DNA from 2 places in the Microbispora sp. CA-135349 genome. Region 2 is predicted to be linked to the other one. Evidence: predicted binding sites of a transcription regulator. Region 2 holds the regulator's gene; the other holds the start of a gene.
What was found. The regulator LexA, encoded in region 2, represses DNA repair genes until DNA is damaged. The targets are predictions, from matches to a motif close to TCGAACANNTGTTCGA.
Positions count from the first base shown of each region.

Region 1: a site for LexA is predicted at 2,783-2,798, ahead of ACQPZZ_RS30745 (DUF6504 family protein). Genes of this name have one in related genera too.

Region 1 is NZ_CP192001.1:6,701,586-6,706,483, forward strand. Features, by position in the region: gene ACQPZZ_RS30740 (DNA polymerase III subunit alpha) at 1-2,349, opposite strand, end outside; gene ACQPZZ_RS30745 (DUF6504 family protein) at 2,441-2,707, opposite strand; gene ACQPZZ_RS30750 (DUF397 domain-containing protein) at 3,034-3,180, shown strand; gene ACQPZZ_RS30755 (hypothetical protein) at 3,440-3,907, shown strand; gene ACQPZZ_RS30760 (LamB/YcsF family protein) at 4,349-4,898, shown strand, end outside.
Region 2 is NZ_CP192001.1:6,492,921-6,497,818, reverse strand. Features, by position in the region: gene ACQPZZ_RS29810 (cellulase family glycosylhydrolase) at 1-504, shown strand, start outside; gene ACQPZZ_RS29805 (MalY/PatB family protein) at 538-1,647, opposite strand; gene lexA (transcriptional repressor LexA) at 1,734-2,450, opposite strand; gene nrdR (transcriptional regulator NrdR) at 2,882-3,346, shown strand; gene ACQPZZ_RS29790 (vitamin B12-dependent ribonucleotide reductase) at 3,467-4,898, shown strand, end outside.

The DNA of each region.
Region 1 (4,898 bases), 210 kb from region 2:
CGCCTTGCAGAACCCGAACCCGCCGAACGCGTCGAGCACCTTCCACGCCCGCTCGACGACGTCGGGGGCATAGCCGTTCTCCCGGGCGAGCGGCACGAACCAGGCCCGCACGGCCTCGCGGCCCTCCGGCGTCCCGAGGGCGCGGCGGGCCCGGTCGGCCTCCGACAGCCCCGACCCCGTCATGATGTCGATGACCTTCATCACCTGCTCGTGGAAGACGACCACCCCGTTGGTCTCCCTGAGCGCCTCGCGAAGCGACTCGTGCGGGTAATGCGTCTCGCGGAAGCCGTGCCTGGTCTCCAGGTAAGGCGTGACCATGTCGGAGTTGACCGGTCCCGGGCGGAACAGCGAGATGTCCACGATCAGGTCGTGCATCGTGCGCGGCTCCAGCTTGGCGACCAGCTCGCGCTGCCCCGGCGACTCGATCTGGAAGCAGCCGATCGTGCGGCTGAGGCGGATCATGTCGTAGGTCTCGGTGTCGTCGCGTGGCACGGCGTCCAGGTCGATCTTCCGGTTCTCGACCCGTTCGACCTCCTGGAGGGCGTAGGCGAGCGCCGACTGCATGCGCACGCCGAGCACGTCGAGCTTGAGCAGGCCCGCCTCCTCGACGTCGTCCTTGTCGAACTGCGACATCGGGAACTCCAGCAGGCTGCGCTCGACCGGCGTGCGGTCGCGCAGCGTGGAGTTGCCGATCAGCACGCCGCAGGGGTGCAGCGCGATGTGCCGGGGCAGCCCGTCGAGCCGCTCGGCCAGGCGGAACACGGTCTCCAGCGACCGGTCGTTCAGCCCGCTGTCGCGCAGCTCCGGCAGGTCGGACAGCGCGGCCCTGATCTGCCTGGCCCGCACCTGCGGGAACGCCTTGGCGATGACGTCGACCTCGTGCGGCGGCAGGCCCATGGCGGCGCCGACGTCCCTGATCGCGCTGCGGGCGCGGTAGGTCTCCATCATCGACACGCAGGCCACCCGATCCTCGCCGTACCGGCCGAGGATCGCGCGGTAGCAGTCGAGGCGCCGGGCCGACTCCACGTCGATGTCGATGTCGGGCAGGCCCTTGCGGCCCTCCGACAGGAAGCGCTCCATCAGCAGGCCGTGTTCGAGCGGGTTCACCTCGCCGATGCCGATCAGGTAGTTGACCAGGCTGCCCGCCCCCGAGCCGCGGATCGCGCACCGCACGCCCATCGCCCGGATCATGTCCGTGATGCCGACGACGGACGTGAAGTAGCCCGACAGCCGCTTCTTCTCGATGACGTGGAGCTCGGCGGCCAGCCGGTCGCGAGCCTCGGCCGAGCGTTCCAGCCCCCGCCGGGCCAGCCCCTCCTCGCAGCGGCGCCGCAGCAGTGGCACCGGGTCCTCGCCGGCCTCCGGCAGGTGGAGCCGGGGCCGCTCGGGGTCGAGCAGGGGCACGATCTCGACGGGATCGAGCACGCAACGCTCGGCGACGCGACGGGTCTCGGCCAGCAGTCGCGCCGCCCGGCCGGTGTCGCCGCCGCAGACCCGCGCGGCCACCCGTGCCATCTCGGCGCCGTCCTTCAGGTACGCGTGGGCCGTGGGGTCGTCCAGATGCCGCCCGTCGAGGGGCACCAGCTTGCGCGCCGCGTCGAGCACGTTGCCCACCTGGTGGTCGGCGGCGTCCAGGTAGCGGACCGCGTTGGTCAGCACGACCGGCACGCCCATCGAGTCGGCCAGCCCGATCATGCGGGCGGCGGTGTTCGCGTCGCGGTAGCCGTACAGGTCGGACACCTCGACGACCAGGTCGGGGACCACCGCGCGCCAGGCGGCAAGCAGGGCGCGGGCCTGGTCGTCGCGCCGCTCGGCCACCGCGCGGCCGACGCCGGAGCGGGGCCCGAGCAGCACGGTCAGCCGCGGCTCCCCGTCCGGGCCGGACGCGTGCTCGGCCACCATCCCCGGCGTGACGTGCGGCTCGCCGCGCTCCCCCGCGTGGTGGGCGGCCGTGACCAGGCGGCACAGCGCGGCCCAGCCGCCGGCGCGCGCGAGCACGACGATCCGCGCCGGCTCGGCCGCCGTCCCCCGGCCGTGCCCGCGCCCATGGCCGTGCCCGGTGCGGCGGCCGGACGGCAGGCCGCCTCCGAACAGGTCGTCCGGCGTCGAAGAGCCCGGTGCGGAAGAGGCGCCGTCGAGGGCGAGATCGACCCCGGCGACCGGGCGGACACCCCTCCCGTGGCACGCGATGACATGCTTGATCGCGCCGTAGAGGCCGTCGCGGTCGGTCAGCGCCAGTGTGTCCATGCCGTGCTCGGCGGCCCGCCGGACGAGGGCGGCCGGGAACGCGGTGCCGTACCGCAGCGAGAAGGCGGACGCCACGTGCAGGTGAGCGAAGGGTTCCGTCACCGGCGTCCCCCCGTCCGTTCCCCGGCCCGTACGGCGTCCCGTCCTCCAGCGGCCCGTCCCCCGGTCGTCGTGGGTGGCTGGAGCGTTCCCATCAGTCCCAGGCCCTCAGCAGGAGCCAGCCGCCGCTGGCGGTGTCGAAGCGCAGTTCATAGGTCCCGACCTCCTTGCCGGCCGCGGCCCCCAGCCGCCAGAACCGCCGCTCGCCGGGATCGGCGTCCGAGGTCTTCCACCATTCTCTGGCGACCACCCAGTGGTCCTGGACCTCGCGGACGGTGTAGAGCCGGTCACGCCAGACGAACTGAGCAGGGTGGCCGTCCCGGACCCACACCTCGATCGGATCGCCGTAAAGTCTGCTCAAGACTCCTTCTCCCTGTGGCTTCCTGGCCACCCGGGGGAAGACGGGCGGATGATTCGGGCAGAAATCGCCGCTGCTTCGAACATACGTTCCCAGGAGATCGAACGCAAGTCAGCACGGCCCGGCAAAGCTGTTCTGGGTGAGCCGCCGGGCAGTTCACGGCCGATGGTCATGGCCCGCCGGGCAGGCGAAGCAGGTAGTCGAGGGCGATACGACTGTGGGCCTCTCCTGAGCGCGTATCCCTCAACATGATCGAGGAAGCGAGACGCGAATGGACCTGAGCACCGCCGTCTGGCGGAAGCCGTCGCGATCTTCCGGTAACGGCGTCAGTGTGTGGAGGTGGCCGCCAACCTGCCGGAGGTGGTGGCGTACGCGACAGCAAGGACCCGGACAGACCCAAGCTGCTCTTCACCCCCACCGAGTGGCTGGCCTTCATCGGCGGCGTCAAGGCCGGCGAGTTCGACTCCCTGGCCTGACCTCCACTTGTCGAAGGCGCCTCTGTCGCGATGCCGCTGCCGATCGCAACACCGTGAGAAGCACGATGGTCCTTCCCCGGTCCTTCCCCGCCGTGAAGGCAACCAGTAGGTGATCCTCCAGGAGATATCCCCTAGAACGACCCGAAGTTCTCGCACTCCCTCCCGCAAGGCTTTGGTGTGGTAGCCATCGAGGAGGTCACCCCCGTTCAACCAGGTAGTCATCGACGGTACGCATGACCCGCTGATAGAACGAGACGGCATTGACCGAGAAGCCCAATGTGTATCTGGACGAGGATGTCCTGAAGGCGCTTCACACGCTGGCCAGGCCCTTTGTCGAGACCACACCGAACGCCGTGCTCCGGCGACTGCTCGTCGAGGGCGACCTGGGCGAGACGCCGGTGGCCGAGAGCACGCCCGAGACCGGCATCGTGCCCGGGTTCGGCGGAGGAGCGGAGTACGAGCGCGAAGGGGTGCTCAAGCATCTGATCGCCAAGGGACTGCTCCGGGCCGGGAGCGCCTTGAGTGGCGCAGGCCCCGTCTCGGTCAGGTCCACTCCGCGACGGTGCTTCCCGGCGGATGTCTCCGTCTCGACAGCGGCGAGATCTTCGAGAAGCCCTCGCCCGCGTGCAAGGCGATCTCTGGTCAGGAGACCGACGGCTGGGCCGCCTGGCACCGGGTCTCCGACGGGAGGAGCCTCAAGACGCTCCGGGAGCTCCTGCTCACGTAGGTCTCTGGGAACGGCTCCCTCATCTCACGGTGTCGCTACGGGTGGTCGCGGCGCACATCCCTGTCGAGAGGATGCCATCGGTCACCCCGCGGATTCCCCGTCCCCGGGTCGACACCCTGGAAGGTGAGAAGCGGATCAGAAGAGCGGGATCTCGGGGTCGGTCTCGGCCGGGTCGTTCACCAGGTTGTAGAGCTTGGTCAGTCCGAGATCCCGCTCCAGCATGAGCAAACTCGGACGCGGTGCAGTTCTTCGCCCACCATCTCCGTTGAGACGCGCCTGTCCGAAAACATTGCCGCAGCTGATGATGTCGGGAACACCACGAGCTTCGTTTTGCGGTCCATACCCTTCGTCCGCGCTCGCATGGGCGCTTACCATCTATCTGGGCTGGAACTCCCCCAGCGGGATCAGCGCACTCTGGAGCTGACGTTGCCCTACCAAACCATGCGTATCGACCTGAACTCCGACCTGGGCGAGGGGTTCGGTCAGTGGAGGCTCGGCGACGACGAGGCGCTGCTGTCGATCGTTACGAGCGCCAACGTCGCCTGCGGTTTCCATGCGGGAGATCCGGTGATCATGCGGCGCACCTGCGAGACCGCGGCCGCGCGCGGAGTCGTGATCGGCGCCCAGGTCGGCTATCGCGACCTGGTGGGCTTCGGGCGGCGCTTCGTCGACGTGCCGCCCGCCGAACTCGCCGACGACGTCATCTACCAGATCGGAGCGCTGGACGCCTTCGCGCGCGTCGCGGGCGCCAGGGTCAGGTACGTCAAACCGCACGGCGCGCTCTACAACGCGATCGTGCATCACGAGGCGCAGGCCGGCGCGGTGGTCGCGGCCGTGCGGGCCTATGATCCCGGGCTGCCCGTGCTCGGCCTCCCCGGCTCGGCGTGGCTGCGCCAGGCCGGCCGCGCCGGTCTCACCACGATCGCGGAATGCTTCGCCGACCGCGCCTACACCCGGGAGGGCACGCTGGTGCCGCGCGGCGTGTCCGGCG
Region 2 (4,898 bases):
TGGGCCACGGTCGACCAGGCCAAGCAGAGCATCATCTCGCCGTACCTCATCCCGCCGGTGGGCGGCAACCCGCCGGTGTCGCCCTCGCCGCAGGTCTCGCCGAGCGTCTCGCCGTCCGCGTCTCCCTCGGCGTCTCCCTCCGCGTCCCCCTCGGTGTCGCCTCCGGTGTCTCCGTCGGCGTCGCCGTCGTCTCCGGGTGGCAAGACCTGCACCGCCACGTACAAGGTCGCCAACCAGTACCCCGGCGGCTTCCAGGGTGAGGTCACGGTGAAGGCCGGTTCCTCGGCCATCTCGGGCTGGACCGTGAACTGGGCCTTCCCGAACGGCCAGAGCGTCAGCCAGCTCTGGAACGGCACGCTCAGCGCGAGCGGTTCCAACGTCACCGTGACGAACCTGTCCTACAACGGCGCCCTGGGCGCCGGGGCTTCGACGACGTTCGGATTCAACGGCAGCTGGTCGGGCAGCAACGGCGTTCCCTCGCCGGTGAGCTGCACCGCTAGCTGAACAGTGAGCCGAACGGCGAGCTGATCGGGCGCGTCACGACAGTGCGGCGGCGATCCTGGACAGGATCTCCTCCAGGATCGCCGCCGAGGTCGCGAAGTTGAGGCGGGCGAAGGTGTCGCCGCCTCCGTAGTTGGGGCCCGGGTTGAGCTTGACCCGGGCCTCCCGCTCGAGGAAGGCCGCCGCGTCGGGCACGCCGAAGTCGAGCCACGCGAGATAGGTGGCTTCCGGCATGCGGTATCCGACGGACGGGAGCCGCTCGGCGATGCGCCTGCGGTTGCGGTCCAGGATCGCCAGCACCTCCTCCAGCCACGCGTCGCCGTGCCGCCAGGCGGCCACCGTGGCCTCCACCCCGAGGACGCTGGGCGCGCCGTAGATGTGGGCGGGCTGGCGGCCCAGCGCGTCCCTGGCGTCCCTCGCGCCGATGTGGGCCACCGAGCAGTGCAGGCCGCCCATGTTGAAGGCCTTGCTGGCGGAGGTCAGCGTGACCGTGCGCTCGGGAAGGATCGTGGCGAACGGGATGTGCCGGGCCGGAGCGTACGTCAGGTCGGCGTGGATCTCGTCGGAGATCACCAGCGTGCCGTACTGGTCGGCGTACGCGGCGACGGCGTCGAGCTCCGCACGGGTGAACGAGCGGCCGGAGGGGTTCTGCGGATTCACCAGCAGGAGCACCCGGACGGGCTCGCCGGGGACCTCGAACCTGCCGTCGGCCGTCAGCGGCATCGGCACCAGGCGGCGGCCCATCCCGGTGATCGTGACGAGGAAGGGATCGTAGGCCGGCACGTGCAGCGCCACCGCGTCGCCGGGTTCGGTCATGACGTGCAGCAGCACCTGGAGGGCCTGGTTGAGGTCCGTGTAGGACCGCACGTGTGCCGGGTCGGCCCGCCAGCCGTACCGCGCCTCCATGCGCTCGGCGAACGCCTCCGCCAGAGGGCCGGCGGTCGGCTGGTCCAGCCATGCGGGATAGCCGAGATCCGTGGCGGCGCGTCGCGCGATGGCCTCGGTCACCGCCCCGGGCACGGGGAAGTCCATGTCGGCGACCCAGGCGGGAATGACGCCGGCCTCGGCGTGCGCCCATTTGATTCCGTCGCGGGTGCGGGCCGCATCCAGGGACAGCGCATCCAGGGACAGCGAATCGAATCTCATTCGACTCACCCTAATTGTCGCTTAGTGACCGCCGGAAAGGCGGCGTCGCGCCCCGCGGCGCGTCGAATCGCGGGGCGCCGGTGCTGCTACAGCTTCCGCAGAACGGCCGTGACCTTGCCGAGCACGGTCGCCTCGTCGCCGGGGATCGGCTCGTAGTTGGGGTTGTGCGGCACCAGCCACACGTGCCCGTCCTTGCGCTTGAAGGTCTTCACGGTGGCCTCGCCGTCGATCATCGCGGCCACGATGTCGCCGTTGTCGGCGACCGGCTGCTGCCGCACCACGACCCAGTCGCCGTCGGCGATGGCGGCCTCGATCATGGAGTCGCCGGAGACCTGGAGCAGGAACAGCGTGCCCTCGCCCACCAGCTGCTTGGGCAGCGCGAAAACGTCCTCGATGCTCTGCTCGGCGAGGATGGGACCACCGGCGGCGATGCGGCCGACCAGCGGCACGTACGCGGCCGTGGGCCGGGTGAACCCGGCCTCCTCCTCGGGGGTGGCGTCCGGATCGACCCACAGCACCGGCTCTCCCGGCAGCCGGACCTCCAGTGCCCTGGGGCGGTGCGGGTCGCGCCGGAGGTAACCCTTACGCTGGAGCGCCGTGAGCTGGTGCGACACGCTGGAGGTGCTCGTCAGCTGGACCGCTTCCCCGATCTCCCGCATGGACGGCGGGTAGCCGCGCTGCTGGACCGAGTCGCGGATCACCTCGAGGATCTTCCGCTGCCTCGGGGTGAGGCCAAGCGAGTCGCGCCTGCGAACCGCGAGGTCGCTGACGCCATCCGCTTGCTCACTTCGGTCACTCACGATGCCACCTCTCAATCCGTGTTCCCCATGTCGCACAGAGCGACCGTACCGCGATTCAAGATCACCGTCAAACAATTGTTCGATATCCAGCGAAATCACCGATCTCGCCGTTCATCTCATCGTACGGGAGTTCGATCGATCCCGTGTTCGATTCAGCCGATCTTCTGTGGCGTCTGTACGCCCAGGTCAGACGCCGTGCATAAAACGGCGGGGAATGGTGCGTAAAGGGCCTATTGCGCGACGCGTGGGGCAGGTGGTGCGGCGGTGACGGGAGCGGCGACACGCGCACCGAGCAGGCACTTCCCGGCCCAGGGCCGGTTCGACTTGCGTTCAAGGTCGGGCACTTCTACGGTTGGACCACAACATCTAGTAGTCACAGCGGTGTAAGTTCACCACACCTTGTGTTCGGGATGTGCGTTCAGGGAGGCGATGAAATGCACTGTCCGTTCTGTCGCCATCCCGACACCCGGGTCGTGGACAGCCGCGCGGCCGAGGACGGGGCGGCGATCCGCCGCAGGCGCACCTGCCCCGAATGCGGGCGCAGGTTCACCACCCAGGAGACCGTGCTGCTGATGGTGAGCAAGCGGAGCGGGGTCACCGAGCCGTTCTCCCGGGAGAAGGTCATCGCCGGCGTACGGCGGGCCTGTCAGGGGCGCCCGGTCGGCGAGGACTCCCTCGCCCAGCTCGGGCAGCGGGTCGAGGAGAGCATCCGGGGCACCGGTGCGGCCGAGATCGCCTCCCATGAGGTGGGCCTGGCCATCCTGGGGCCGCTCCGCGACCTCGACGAGGTGGCGTACCTGCGCTTCGCGTCGGTCTACCGGGGCTTCGAGACGCTGGCCGACTTCGAGGCGGAGATCGAGCGGCTCCGCGCGGCTCACGGCCCTGAGGCCGAGGAGTAGGCGCATTCCGGGGGACCGGGACGAGGCGGACGGCGGCGCGCGACGGCGCGGCGTGACGATGAGGTTGTAACGAGCGTGGTCCGAAAGAGGGGCTCCACCGGGCCCTGGGAGGGGGAAGTCATGACGGAGACCGTGAGCGGCACCGTATCGGGTGCGGGGGGCCGGGCCGGCAAGCGCCCGCGCAAGGGTCTGAAGATGAAGCGCGTCTTCACCACCCCGGGTGTCCACCCGTACGACGAGGTCCGCTGGGAGCGGCGCGACGTCGTGATGACGAACTGGCGGGACGGCTCGGTCAACTTCGAGCAGCACGGCGTGGAGTTCCCGGACTTCTGGTCGGTCAACGCCGCCAACATCGTCACCACCAAGTACTTCCGCGGGGCGGTGGGCACCCCGCAGCGCGAGTCGAGCCTCAAGCAGCTCGTCGACCGGGTCGTGGGCGTCTACACCAGGACCGGCCTCGAGAACGGCTACTTCGCGTCCGAGGAGGACGCGGAGATCTTCGACCACGAGCTCAAGCACGCGCTGATCCACCAGATCTTCAGCTTCAACTCGCCGGTGTGGTTCAACGTCGGCACCCGCTCGCCCCAGCAGGTGAGCGCCTGCTTCATCCTGGCCGTGGACGACACCATGGAGTCGATCCTCGACTGGTACAAGGAAGAGGGCGTCATCTTCAAGGGCGGCTCCGGCTCCGGGGTCAACCTCTCCCGCATCCGCTCGTCCAAGGAACTGCTGTCCAGCGGCGGCACGGCCAGCGGCCCGGTCTCCTTCATGCGCGGCGCCGACGCCTCCGCCGGCACCATCAAGTCGGGCGGCGCCACCCGCAGGGCGGCCAAGATGGTCGTCCTCGACGTGGACCACCCCGACATCGAGGAGTTCATCGAGACCAAGGCGCGCGAGGAGGACAAGATCCGCGCGCTGCGCGACGCCGGGTTCGACATGGACCTCGGCGGCAAGGACATCGTGTCCGTCCAGTACCAGAACGCCAACAACTCGGTGCGCGTCTCCGACGAGTTCATGCGGTCCGTCGAGGCCGGCGGGCAGTTCGGCCTGCGGGCCCGGCTGACCGGCGAGGTCATCGAGGAGGTCGAGGCCCGCTCGCTGTTCCGCAAGATGGCCCAGGCCGCCTGGGAGTGCGCCGACCCCGGCGTGCAGTACGACGACACGATCAACGACTGGCACACCTGCCCCGAGACCGGGCGCATCACGGCCAGCAACCCCTGCTCGGAGTACGTCCACCTGGACAACTCCTCGTGCAACCTCGCGTCGATCAACCTGCTGAAGTTCCTGCGCGACGACGACAGCTTCGACGTCGCGAACTTCGTCAAGGTCACCGAGCTGATCATCACCGCGATGGACATCTCGATCACCTTCGCCGACTTCCCGACGCAGAAGATCGCCGAGACCACCCGGGCGTACCGCCAGCTCGGCATCGGCTACGCCAACCTGGGCGCGCTGCTGATGGCGACCGGCCACGCGTACGACTCCGACGGCGGCCGGGCCATCGCGGCCGGGATCACCTCGCTGATGACCGCCGTGTCCTACCGCCGCTCGG